3 regions of the Lysinibacillus sp. A1 genome follow, and region 1 is predicted to be linked to each of the others. Evidence: riboswitches for the same ligand, from Rfam matches in the RefSeq annotation. Region 1 holds a riboswitch; each other region holds the start of a gene.
The links. Region 1 has a riboswitch for thiamine pyrophosphate ahead of thiT (energy-coupled thiamine transporter ThiT). Riboswitches for the same ligand answer to the same signal wherever they lie in the genome.

Region 1 (4,328 bases):
CACTCAATTAGAGGAACTTCGGAAGGCATGCAATGATTACACGTTACATGTTCATACGTTACAAATTCAAATTTCAGAAGGAGAAAAACATCTTCAAGGGAAAGAGGAGCAAGATTTAGCCCAGATGGAGGCAACTGTGGAAAATCTCCGAATCGCCTATGAGGATGCCTTTAAACAACTTCAACAAATAGATGGATTTGCGAAATCATGTCAAAGCTTCATCAACAAAGTAGAAGAAACAGAGAGAGAGCTTCGTTTACTTGAGAGTGAGGCAGGTCGAGTGAAGGAGCTGTATGGCTTATTAAATGGGCAAAATTCGAAAAAACTGTCCTTTGAACGATATATTCAAATTAATTATTTAGATCAAATTACAGAGGCAGCTAATATTCGTCTTTATCATTTGTCTAATGGTCAATTTGAGCTTAGACGTTCAGACAGGCTTGAAAAGCATGCAAAGCAAAGTGGACTTGGGCTTGATGTATATGATGCTTACACAGATCAATTACGAGATGTTAAAACGTTATCCGGTGGTGAAAAGTTCAATGCATCATTAAGCCTTGCTCTAGGAATGGCAGATGTTATTCAAAGCTTCCAAGGCAATATTCATATTGAAACAATGTTTATCGATGAGGGCTTTGGCTCGCTCGACGAGGAATCATTAAATAAAGCAATAGACACATTAATTGATTTACAAGATTCTGGACGAATGATTGGTGTCATCTCTCATGTACCTGAATTAAAATCAGCGATGCCAGCCGTTTTACATGTCGAAAAAACATTGAATGGACATAGTCAAACACATTTTGAAATAAAATAAAGGAAGGTGTATTTCCGGTTTAAGGAAATACGCCCTCCTTTTATTTTTTTCGAGAACTGACTGTAGAAGTTGTCCCTTTTTTTGCTGCCATTACTTTTTTTACGATTGGTATAACAATAGGCGCTAATTTAACAGCGGTTTTCACTACTTTTGATACTTTCATCAAAAACACAGCTCCTTTTTAATTACTTCTACCTGTTTATTTTAAAAATGAAACATTAGCGGATAACTCGAACGGCTTGAATAATATTCCATATAACAATTCCGAGCGAGACAATTCCGTAAATGGCGAACGAAATGAACCAAATGATCATGACTGTACTATTACTTGAAGTAGGGTCTAAACTAAATGTAGAAAAGACAAAAACAATGAAAAATAAGATCCCAAATACAAAAGGAATTAGATGGGACACTAATGCGCGAATAGAATGTCTTTTAATGTCAGCATCTTTCGTAACGAAGTAAACAATTAATGGTACGATGAAAGGAGCAAAGAAAATACTGAGATAACTAAAGGCAGATAAAATTTTTTGGTTCTCCATAGTTGTACCTCCTTTTTTAATATTTACGCATGGAAAACAGTAAAGTTTCAAAATTAAGTATGGAAGAGGTTGTAATCATTCCTTGCTTTGCGTACAATGAAAGTGTTCAAATTAAATTCAGATGTAACGACCACAAGGGGAGCTGATGATGTCAGCTGAGACTGGGCACGTAATGCCTTGACTCTTTGAACCTGTAAGCTAACACTTGCGTAGGGATGTGGATAGAAACCGACACTTTTACGATGTGAGGCTCTGTCCTGACATCGTTTTTTCATTCTTAAGAATAAAAAGGTGTCAGAGAGAATCAAATCAGCGCATTTCTATTCCTGCTCTTGTATCCTACATCGGAACAAAGGAGAGAATATGTATGGACAAAAAAAGACTATTAATGCTAGTGGAGATTGCAATATTTGCAGCGATTGGCCTTGTGCTTGATCAGGTCTCCTTTAAAGTATGGGCACAAGGTGGCTCTGTTAGTCTTGTCATGGTACCAATTATGTTAATTGCATTTCGCTGGGGTCTAGTAGCTGGCCTAATAACAGGCTTGCTTGTAGGTGTGATGCAAACCATGTTTGGAGCTTATATAGTACACTGGCTTCAAGGTTTATTAGATTACGGTGTTGCTTTCACAGTTGTAGGGTTAGCAGCCATTGTACGCAGACCTTTACTGGAAGCAGCAAGTCAAATAAACAAAACAAAAATGGCGTTTTATATTATTGTAGGTACGGTATTTGCAGGCTTCTTGCGATATGCAGCGCACACTACTGCTGGCGCGGTATTTTTTGCAGAGTATGCCGGCGATCAAAATGCGTGGATCTACTCGATAATTTATAATGGTACCTATATGCTGCCCGCAACAGTATTAACAGCCATTGTGGGAGCGTTATTATTCACAGCGGCTCCACAGCTAATGCAACGTAAAGCGTAATGCCACCCCCTTCATATTGGTGAAGGGGTTTTTTATGTAGTCGTAAGAGAATAACGCTTTTAGCACTTTGCCAAGAAGGCAGGCATACAATATTTAAAGCGTTTAGCGTTATACGCGTAAAAAGTTATGTTATATTAAAGAGTAGATATTAGATGAAAGGGACGTTATACATGATTGTAAAAACGCAAGAAGAAATTGAAGCTTTTAAAAAAATTGGACGCATTTGTGCAGAGATTCGTGAAGCGATGAAGGCTGCTACAAAACCAGGTGTCACAACACTTGAACTAGATGAAATTGCTGGTCGAATGTTTGCTGAGGCAGGTGCCATTTCAGGACCAAAAGGAGAATATGACTTCCCAGGATATACTTGTATTAGTGTCAACGAGGAAGTAGCACATGGTATCCCAGGAAAACGTGTTATTCAGGAGGGAGATATCGTCAATATCGATGTTTCAGGCTCTTTAGATGGCTACTTTGCGGACACGGGTATTTCATTTGTAGTTGGTGATGGCTATGAAGACAAAGAAAAACTATGTCGTGTTGCCAAAGATGCTTTTGATCGTGCTATGACAAAGGTAAAGGCTGGCTCTAAATTAAATCAAATCGGTAAAGCTGTAGAGCGCGAAGCGAATGCTAATGGCTTAACAGTGATTATGAATTTAACAGGCCATGGTTTAGGTCGTTCTTTACATGATGAGCCCAATCACATTTTAAATTATTATGATGCATGGGACTCTACGATTATGAAAGAAGGTATGGTTCTTGCAGTCGAGCCATTTATCTCAGCAAAAGCAGAGCATATTGTAGAAGCTGGTGATGGTTGGACATTCATTACACCTGATAAGTCTCTTGTTGCTCAAATTGAACATTCAGTAATTGTTACAAAAGATAAACCAATTATCCTTACTTCATTAGACGAAGAATAGGATTACAAAAAAATCCTGCACACCAAATTATTTTTGGTAGGCAGGATTTTTTTTAATGAATAAAATACCAACTAAGAGTACACCACATAGAAATAACGCAGCAGTTGTTACGAGTAGCTCATCAAAACCATTATGTAAAGCGATTCCTATATAAGCCCATATAAAAACACTTGGATACATGATATCAAAGTGATGAAAGCGGATAAGTAGCGCAATGGCTCCACCTAAGGTCAGTAAAATAACTGCCCAAAGAGGAGTACTTAGACCAAAACCGTTCCAACCATAAGCTGTTAACGTAAAGCTAATATTTGTGATAAAAATAAATGTCATCCATGCAAAATAAATGGCGAAAGGAATACGACCCGACAGTGATTTGTCATGAAGTGGATACGTATTGTACAACATAAATAAATACAAGACTAAGAGTAAGGTAATGCCGAGAGAAACAATAAATAATTCATGATGCCATACGTATATCGTTAATGCTTGTAAAATATTTATGCAACTAAAGAGCGCAGACTGTTTCATAGATGTCTTTTTGATGTTCATCACTAACCAATAACCGATCAATAAATAAATGACAATCCAAATTATATGACTTCCATCAACAGGTGCAAATACCACCGAAAAACGATTAGAAATTTCTAAAAATGATTGACCGTTAAGTTTCATGAAAAAGGATGAAAAGGTTAGGATGAGTGAGACAATATAAGAAATTGTCATCAATAAAAACCGAGGCATGCTTTCCTCTCCCTTCGTGTTAGATTGTATAGGGAAAAGACAAATAAGTATAGTACCGTCACTCAATTTATTATAACGGAAATGTCCATCAATGTATCGTGTTGTTTTGCTAATACTATCTACAATTTACCATCTCAATAGGCATCCATTTATTTCTTTAGTACAATAAGAATATATCCAGATTAAAGGAGTGAAGCTTTATGACGCAAAACATAAAAAATTTAGACCTATCTATTGAACTAGATAAAAAGATGTATAAAAAGAAATTACAAGTACTCCAATATGAAATGTTAAATGCCCAACAATTTTTATTGAAAAATAAAATAGGTTTAATTTTAGTGTTTGAAGGTATGGATGCAGCTGGTAAAGGAGGA
Region 2 (4,328 bases), on a different contig from region 1:
AAGTCTATACGCTCTCACTTCCCCCTAACTATTCATGTTTATTAATCAATTAGATGATATTCCATTGTGAAGTTTTCTGAGAAAAAAACTTTTCTGAAAAACCATTCTAACGATCGGATCAGTTACAGCAATCTCAACTATTAGCCAGCTATAATTCTTTATGATAGACTGTACTATATTTGATTACATAAAGGGGGTTTTTCGATGACCCAGCAGAAGTCCAATAAGGCGGCTTTGTATATATTAATGTTTAATATGTTTATCGCAATGGGGAGTATTGGAATTATTATTCCTGTAATGCCGGAATATTTAAGAATATTTGGAGCAGCAGGACAAGTTCTAGGCATGCTTATTGCTACGTTCGCCTTGGCTCAATTCGTATTTTCTCCAATTGCTGGGAATCTTTCTGACCTGTATGGGCGGAAAAATTTAATTATTTTCGGTCTTATACTAACAGGACTTGCACAAATCGGTTTTGGCCTCTCTACAGATGTTTGGATGCTCTTTTTGGCACGCTTTTTAGGTGGCCTTGGCTCTGCATTTGTTGCACCTCCTATTATGGCTTTTGTAGCAGACGTGACAACTTATGAAGAACGCGGAAAAGGAATGAGTATGTTAGGAGCTGCAATGTCGTTCGGCTTTATGATTGGCCCTGGAATTGGTGGTTTCCTCGCAAAGGTTAGCTTACATTTTCCATTTTTCATGGCGGGAGCTGCCGCCATTTTAGCGTCTATTTTATCGTACTTTTTATTACCATCTACAAAGCCAAATACTGCGCAAAATAGACAAAAGCAAGATAATCTGGTGAAACAGATGGCTCGCTCTGTACATATGCCTTATTTTGTTATGTTAATTATTATGATGGTATTCTCATTTGGGATTGCTAACTTCCAAACAACCTTATCCCTATTTGTGACAGAAAAATTTAATTACTCACCTGGCGATATTGCTACCATTCTAGTTGTTGGTGGAGCATTTGGGGTAATTGTACAGATGTTTATCATAACGCCACTCTTTAAACGCTTTGGTGAAATGAAAGTAGTTTTGGTCAATTTATTTATTGCCTCCGTTGCTATTTTCTTAATATTATTTGTTTCAGGTTTTGCACTAATATTAGTTATAGCAACCATCTTCTCAACGGCAACAACGTTAATTCGTCCAGCTGTTAATACACTCATCTCAAAACTTGCTGAAACAGAGCAAGGATTTGCAGCCGGCTTGAACAATGCCTATATGAGTCTTGGAAATATGATTGGACCCGCTTTAGCTGGTTTCTTATTTGACTGGAATATGAATAGTCCTTATATATTTGGTGCCATTATCTTATTAGCCTGCTTCTTCCTTGCCCTGATTTGGACATTGAAAAAGGCACCACAGCTTATGCATCCAGATTCACACTAATCATCAAAGCTTATTGACTATTGATTCAAGTATGTTACACTTCTAAAAAATAGAAAAATTTTTACCACTAGGGGAGTCTTTTAAAGGCTGAGACGTATATGGTTATATACGGACCCTTCGAACCTGATCTAGTTCATGCTAGCGGAGGGAAGTGGCGCTTCTTGCTATTTTCAGTGTATAAGCAAGGCCGCTTCCTGTCGTTTGAAGGAAGCGGCTTTTTTCATTTTCCTAGTGGCTAAAACGAAAAGGAGCGCACCTATCATGTCTATTCGAAAATTAACAATTATGGCTTTATTAGTAGCGATTGCCGTTGCAGGCTCTACGTTCATCTCCATTCCAACTGGGATTGCTCGTGCCTACCCTATACAGCACGCTATTAACGTAATAGGAGCCATTATACTTGGACCCTTACCTACAGTTGTAGTGGCCTTTGTGACGGCTATCATTCGTATCCTTACAGGAACAGGTTCACTGTTAGCCATTCCTGGTAGTATTATTGGTGCATTATGCGCAGGGCTTGCCTATAAATATAGCTGTAAAATGTGGTTAGCCGGTATGGGTGAAGTGATCGGCACTGGTCTTCTCGCATCACTTGTAGCAGTACCCTATGCAAAGATACTTATGGGCACATCCGTAGCGGCCTTATTTTTCATGCCTGCCTTTTTAATATCAAGTTCAATTGGAGCAATCTTAGGTATTGTAGTAGCTAGCAGTTTGCGGAAAACGGAGCTAGTAAAATATTTTAATTCCCGCTCTCTTTATTAAAGAACGTCGTTGATATAACTTAGAGGATTTCTCTCCATGCATATATACAAAAAGCAGTGCGAAATAATTCACACTGCTTTCACCTAACTAAATTATTGGCGTTTTTTCATACCCTTTAATAATTGTGCTACATTCGTATCTTCTGCCTGTACGGGGGGATTTTCTACAAGTTGCCCCTTTTTCTTCGGCTTCGTTAGGAAATTCCAGCCAAAGCGTCTTATTGTAATATCAATAAAGAATAGGAGCATACCTGCAAGGAGAAGCCATGTCGCAATGTTTTGACGATCCGCCCCTCGCTTTGTAAAGTCACGGAACACTTCTTGTGGTTCTTTTAAAACAGCACCACCAGTTTGTTCGGTTAATTCTTCTATTAATTTATCATTAGCAGGAAGAAGTTCATACTCAGCACTATAGGGAACACTTAATCCAGCCTGATAAATCGTTTCCTTTTCATCAGCGATACGGAAGAAGATTAATCCCGGGTCAGCTTGTACTACAGCACGAACCTGAGAGGCTGATATAGTTTCAAGCTGTGTGTCTAACTCTTCACCAGCTTCATTAACCGCAACAATATCTAAAAAGGCTGCTTCATTTGTAGGATCTGTAATCATAAAGGACCCATCTGATTCTATTCTTACATCATAGGCAACATCATTATAACTTGGGAGCATTTGTGAAATAAGCGTTTGCCAAAATGTGCCCCAGTTTTGCCATCTTGCCCAGTCGCCTGACCACTTTCCTGTTGAATCAGAAGTGAATGCGAATGTTTTGCCAAGACCGTATTGCCATTGTGCTAACACCGGATCTTCTTTTTCGCTTTCAGCCACGACGGTAGCACCCTGCTTTGCGGTTGTTCCGATATAAGCATTCATTTGTGGAACCCCATTGGCAAATAGTGTATTCCATCCCCCTGCATTATAAAGTATTGGATAGAATGGGTTATCCTCAATGTACGTACGGGAAATCATAGCTGTTTCACGAGATAAAATGGAAGGAATAGTTTGCTCATCGATAACATTGTAGAAACGTCCGCTTCCCATCTCACTCAGAGCTTCCAATAAGTTAGCATCCGCATCTTGACCAATAGCCACTGTCGATAAAGTTATTCCACTATCTTTTCCTTGTTCAATTAAATCTTCATAATTTCCTGGCTGTGATTGTCCATCTGTTAAAAGAATAATATGCTTACGTTGCAGTTTTATATCTGCTAGGTTTTCATATGCTTTTGCAAGTGAACCATAGATTTCTGTCCCGCCTCCTGGTGTAACAGATAAAATGGTATCCACTGCCTCTTCTTTATTGTTCAGAGGACCAGTCTCTATAATTTCCCAAGGCCGATCATCAAATGCTATAAATCCTAATGTATCTTCATCACGTAGCATCTCAACTGAACGTGCTGCCGCTTCCTTCGCAAGCTCTAGCTTGGACCCTGACATACTACCAGAGCGATCTAATACAATGACAAGTCCTAATGAAGGTAATTGTTCTTTCCCCTTAATTTCCATTTCAACAGGTAATAATGTTTCAATTGGCGTTTTAAAATAACCACCTAAACCAAAGCTATTTTCTCCACCAACCATTGCAAAACCAACACCAAAGTTTTTGACTGCTTGCTCTATCACACTCATTTTCGCCTCACCGACTAAATGTCCTGGCACATTATCGAAAATAATGGCATTATATTGCAAATAACTGGAGAGTTCATTTGGTAAGCCTTCAGGTGATTTTACATCATAGGCTATTGATTGCTGACCGAGTGCCTCCGCTATTGGTGAAGCTGTTTCATAGCCATTCACAATGAGTAAATGTGGTTCGCTTTGTACCATTGTGACACTTGTTAATTTATTGTTTTCAAATATTGCGTCTTGTCCTACTTGAACAACGGCTTCATATTTCACCAGCCCTTCACCAGTCGCTGCATGTTTATAGGTAAACATATTCGTTCCTTCGGCTAGCTCAACTGCCTCACGATGAATCAGTTCATCATTTTCATATAATAGTAGCTCGCCCTTTCCAGCTGAAGTTGCATGCACTTCTGTTACCAGTTGTTGTTGCTCACCCACATAGGCAACTTGTGGGGACACAAAGCTTTTTAATGAAACATCATTCACAACAGGCTGACTAAAGGGCACAACATCCACACTAATATTGGAGCCTTTAAA
Region 3 (4,328 bases), on a different contig from region 1:
GTACGCCAAGGCAGTAGACAGGGCTGCTGTGGCATATAGCCAATTGTTCCTCTTTTTCGTTGGATTTCCTCTCCATTTAATAAAATCGCCCCTTGATCAACCGAAGAGACCCCACCAATTAATTGAAAAAGGGTACTTTTACCACTGCCGGATGGACCTACAATGGCCACAAACTCACCATCCTTGACATCAAAGGAAATATCATCAAGAACATGTAGACTGTTAAAGGACTTAGCGATGTTTTGAATGCTGAGCATGATAACCTCTCCCCTTTACCATTAATTTTTCAAGCAAACGAATACTACTAAATAACAATAAGCTTAACAAGACAATCGCAAAAATTGCGACAAACACTCGATCTGTACGGAAGGAGGATTGTGCTAAGGTCATGTATACACCAATTCCCTTTTTCGCACCAAGCCACTCCGCAATGACTGCCCCCATTACGCTATACGTTGCAGCAATTTTCACACCCGAAAAAATTGCTGGGTAGGCATGTGACCATTCTAGTTTCCAAAACGTTTGAGCCTTCGTTGCACCAATCATTTCAAAGTAATGCTTTAACTCGGGTGCTGTTTGGCGAAAACCGTCCATTGCCGCAATGACAATAGGGAAAAAGCAAACGAGACAAATAATGATAAGCTTTGGTAATAAGCCAAAGCCAAACCAAATAATAAGGAGCGGTGCTAACACAAGAATCGGTATGTTTTGCGACATAATGAGAATCGGATAAAATAATGACCGAATAAAAGTAAAACGATGCAAAACAATTGCCACTGTTAGACCACAGCCAACCCCAATAGCAAGTCCTAGTAAAGCTAATTGCACGGTAGCCAGAGCATGTGGCAGGAACGTCTGATACGATTGAAAGCCTTCTACTACAATTATGCTTGGTGCTGGAAGGAGCCAAGGAGGAACATCAGCTATATGCACAACAAGCTCCCATATGAATAAGAGGAAGGCGATAAAAATTATCGTCCTTCCTTTTTGTAATGCCCGTTTCATGATTGATATTTCTCCGTTAATGTAGCCATTGTAATCCCGTTTGGTTGATATAAAATTTTTACTTGTGTAATGACATTAATGGCTCCTAGCTCGACCATCTTAACATTCATTTTCTCAATGATTTGAAGAAGCACTGGAAGCTCACCCTCCATCGTTGTTTCAAGTGGATGAACCTCATACTTCACACCAGATGCATCAATAACTGCAATGGCCGCATCTACATAAGGGATGACATCCTCATACTTTTCTGTCTTTGGAATGATTTGGACACTGATCAATGAATTTGCCATGTTAATTGGCCTCCTTTTTTGGTAAAAACTCATTCGTAAACGCTTGTTTAGCATCAAATTCGCCTTCTAATACTTTGTTGCTCGACATCCATTTAGCATAGTTTTCCCACACTGAAAGCTTTTGCTCTCCCCATTGTTTAGCATCGTCCTGATATTTATCAGCCAACCACTCTTGGCTTTTATGCACTAACTCCTTATCTAAGTCAGGTGCCGCTTCTAGTAAAATATCAGCCGCTTCATTTGGATGTTCGATCGCATATTCATAGCCCTTCGATGCAGCTGCAACAAAAGCTTTGACGATGTCTGGATTGTTTTGAATCATTTTTTCATTAGTTGCTAAAACAGGTGTATAGTAATCTAACTGATTACTGTAGTCTGTTAAATACAGCATATTAATCTTTTCCCCACGAAGCTCTGCCTCAATCCCTGTCCAAGCATAATAAATCCAAGCAAAGTCGATGTCTTTTTTCATCATCGTGAAGAAATCTAAATCTCCCGCATTGACAATATCTAATTTATTTATATCAGCGTTTTCTTTTTGCATTAATGATTGTAATACGGCTTGTTCGAGTGGCGCTCCCCAACCACCATATGTTTTTCCTTCAAAGTCCTTTGGAGATGTAATACCCTTTGATGCTACAGAAGCAAATCCAGATGTATTATGCTGGATGATGGCCGCTATTGAGACAAGTGGCACAGCCTGAACACGAGCCTGTGTAATGCCCTCCTGATAGCTCACGCCAAATTCTGCCTTACCAGAAGCTACGAGCTGATCGGCTCCTGCCTCTCCTGGCATAATAATCTCAACATCTAAGCCCTGATCTTCAAAATAACCGAGCTTTTTCGCAACATACAATCCTGTATGATTCGTATTTGGTGTCCAATCGAGAACCACTGACACCTTTTTCTTTGTATCAGCAGCTTGCTTGTCCTCCTTGTCGCTACAGCCCACTAACATCAATAGTGCCGCTAATAGAATAAATAACCATTTTTTCATGCTAAGTCCTCCCAGTTTGTAATATGAAAGTGTTCATGAATGAATGTTGTCACCAGAAGAAAGCGTAATATACGGTTGGTAAGATATTGCTTGGAAAACAAAAAAACGCCTAGGATTCCTCCCAGACGTATTGCAATCAATCTCCAAAACTTTTGCTTTTTTGAATAGATGTTCCCTACGCTGGTACGAGCCAAATCAGGTTCAAAGGGTCAGTGTCTATCGGACACAATCTCAGCTAGCCATAACTAGCCCCCCTACATTCTTTCGCTATGAACTTTTCGATGATTATTATACCCATAGTTGATCTAAAATGACAAGATGCTATTTTTAGATAGTTGTTCCACTCCAACCAAATAGCCCAGCTCTACTAGATAGAAACTGGGCATGGTTTTAGCTTGGTTTTTGTTCTTTTTTGGCCGTTAAGACATGGGAAATGGCTCCATCTGTTGCAATATCCACTTTAAATGAACCATTAGAATGGCGATCAGCACGCGTCAATGCATGAACATCAATAAATTCTTGGACGCCTTTTTCAGTTTCAATCACAACCTGTTCATCGTCTGTCGCTTGAATAACAGCGACAATTCGGTGAGGATTTGCTTTTAATTCTGTTAGGACTTTAAGGCCGCGTTTGGCACGACCTGCTACTTCTACCTCTGCGACATTCATTTTCTTGACAGCCCCTCGTTGTGTCACAATAACGACATATTGTGTTTCATCTGGCTGTAGAACATTGACCCCAACTAAAGCTTCTCCATCTTTTAACGTAATCCCTTTAACGCCACCTGTTTTCACACCAGTAACCGGTAATTCCTCGATAGGGAATCGAATAGCATACGCCGTATCAGTTGTTAAGAGCAATTCCACATCATCCGTCATAAATGATGCATAAATCATTGCATCGCCCGCTTTAACATTCATTGTTTTAATCGGCTTCGAGTAACGCGTCACTGCATAATCTGCGAGCGGTGAACGTTTAATTTGTCCATCTTTCGTAGCAGTTAAAATATACGTATTTGGTTGTTCAAATGTTTCAAAGCCATAGACGGCAATAATTGATTCATCTTCACTTGTTGGCACAATACTAGAAATATGCTGACCAAGGTCCTTCCAACGAATATCAGGCAATTCGTGAACTGGCTGATAAATATAATTCCCTCTATTTGTAAATAACAATAGATGATGCTGCGTATTTAAGTTTGCTTCATACAATAAATAATCGGAATCCTTCATCGCAAAATCTTGACCATTGGAAGCGGCATGGGATCGTGTAGAAGTACGTTTAATATAGCCATCTTTCGTGACAGTCACCACAACCTCTTCACTTGGAACAAGGACATCTAATGTAATTTTAATTTCTTCTATTTCTTGTTCAATTCTCGAGCGACGCGGCTCTGTGAAGCGTTTTTTAATATCTAGTAATTCTTGTTTAATGACACGTACAAGCTTGGCCTCGCTTTGTAAAATTCCTTCTAGCTTGGCAATCAATTTATTTAAATCATCCTGTTCTTGGCGGAGCTCTGTAATATCGGTATTCGTTAAACGATATAATTGCAGGCTCACAATCGCCTCTGCTTGTACCTCGGTAAAATCGAACTTTGCCTGTAAATTAAGCTTGGCATCCTTCTTATCATTAGAAGAACGAATTGTCGCAATGACTTCATCTAAAATAGACAATGCTTTAATTAATCCATCTACAATATGGGAACGATCCTTAGCCTTTTGTAAATCATATATAGAACGATTTGTGACCACTTCTTTTTGGTGAGTAATATAGGCATCCAATAATAATGGCAATGTCATCATCGTTGGGCGACGATTATGAATCGCAATCATATTAAAATTGTAAGCTACTTGTAAATCTGTTGTTTTAAATAAGTACTGTAAAATCCCTTGTCCAGGAACATCCTTTTTCAGCTCGATTACGACACGTAACCCTGTACGGTCAGATTCATCACGAATTTCAGCAATCCCTTCAAGGCGTTTATCTACACGCTGCTCATCAATTTTTTTTACAAGATTCGCTTTATTCACAT

Region 2: linked by a shared signal. The riboswitch ahead of thiW (energy coupling factor transporter S component ThiW) and the one ahead of thiT (energy-coupled thiamine transporter ThiT) in region 1 are both predicted to bind thiamine pyrophosphate.
Region 3: linked by a shared signal. The riboswitch ahead of PI85_RS22505 (ABC transporter substrate-binding protein) and the one ahead of thiT (energy-coupled thiamine transporter ThiT) in region 1 are both predicted to bind thiamine pyrophosphate.

The regions. Positions count from the first base shown of each region.
Region 1 is NZ_JSZM01000023.1:83,202-87,529, forward strand. Features, by position in the region: gene PI85_RS17970 (SbcC/MukB-like Walker B domain-containing protein) at 1-817, shown strand, start outside; gene PI85_RS25075 (hypothetical protein) at 858-983, opposite strand; gene PI85_RS17975 (DUF4870 domain-containing protein) at 1,036-1,359, opposite strand; TPP riboswitch at 1,485-1,592, shown strand; gene thiT (energy-coupled thiamine transporter ThiT) at 1,727-2,287, shown strand; gene map (type I methionyl aminopeptidase) at 2,458-3,213, shown strand; gene PI85_RS17990 (hypothetical protein) at 3,241-3,954, opposite strand; gene PI85_RS17995 (polyphosphate kinase 2 family protein) at 4,155-4,328, shown strand, end outside.
Region 2 is NZ_JSZM01000012.1:220,917-225,244, reverse strand. Features, by position in the region: gene PI85_RS10580 (tetracycline resistance MFS efflux pump) at 205-1,401, shown strand; TPP riboswitch at 1,461-1,568, shown strand; gene thiW (energy coupling factor transporter S component ThiW) at 1,663-2,166, shown strand; gene PI85_RS10570 (VWA domain-containing protein) at 2,259-4,328, opposite strand, start outside.
Region 3 is NZ_JSZM01000041.1:53,363-57,690, reverse strand. Features, by position in the region: gene PI85_RS22520 (ABC transporter ATP-binding protein) at 1-257, opposite strand, end outside; gene PI85_RS22515 (ABC transporter permease) at 232-1,005, opposite strand; gene PI85_RS22510 (thiamine-binding protein) at 1,002-1,295, opposite strand; gene PI85_RS22505 (ABC transporter substrate-binding protein) at 1,297-2,292, opposite strand; TPP riboswitch at 2,448-2,558, opposite strand; gene parC (DNA topoisomerase IV subunit A) at 2,683-4,328, opposite strand, start outside.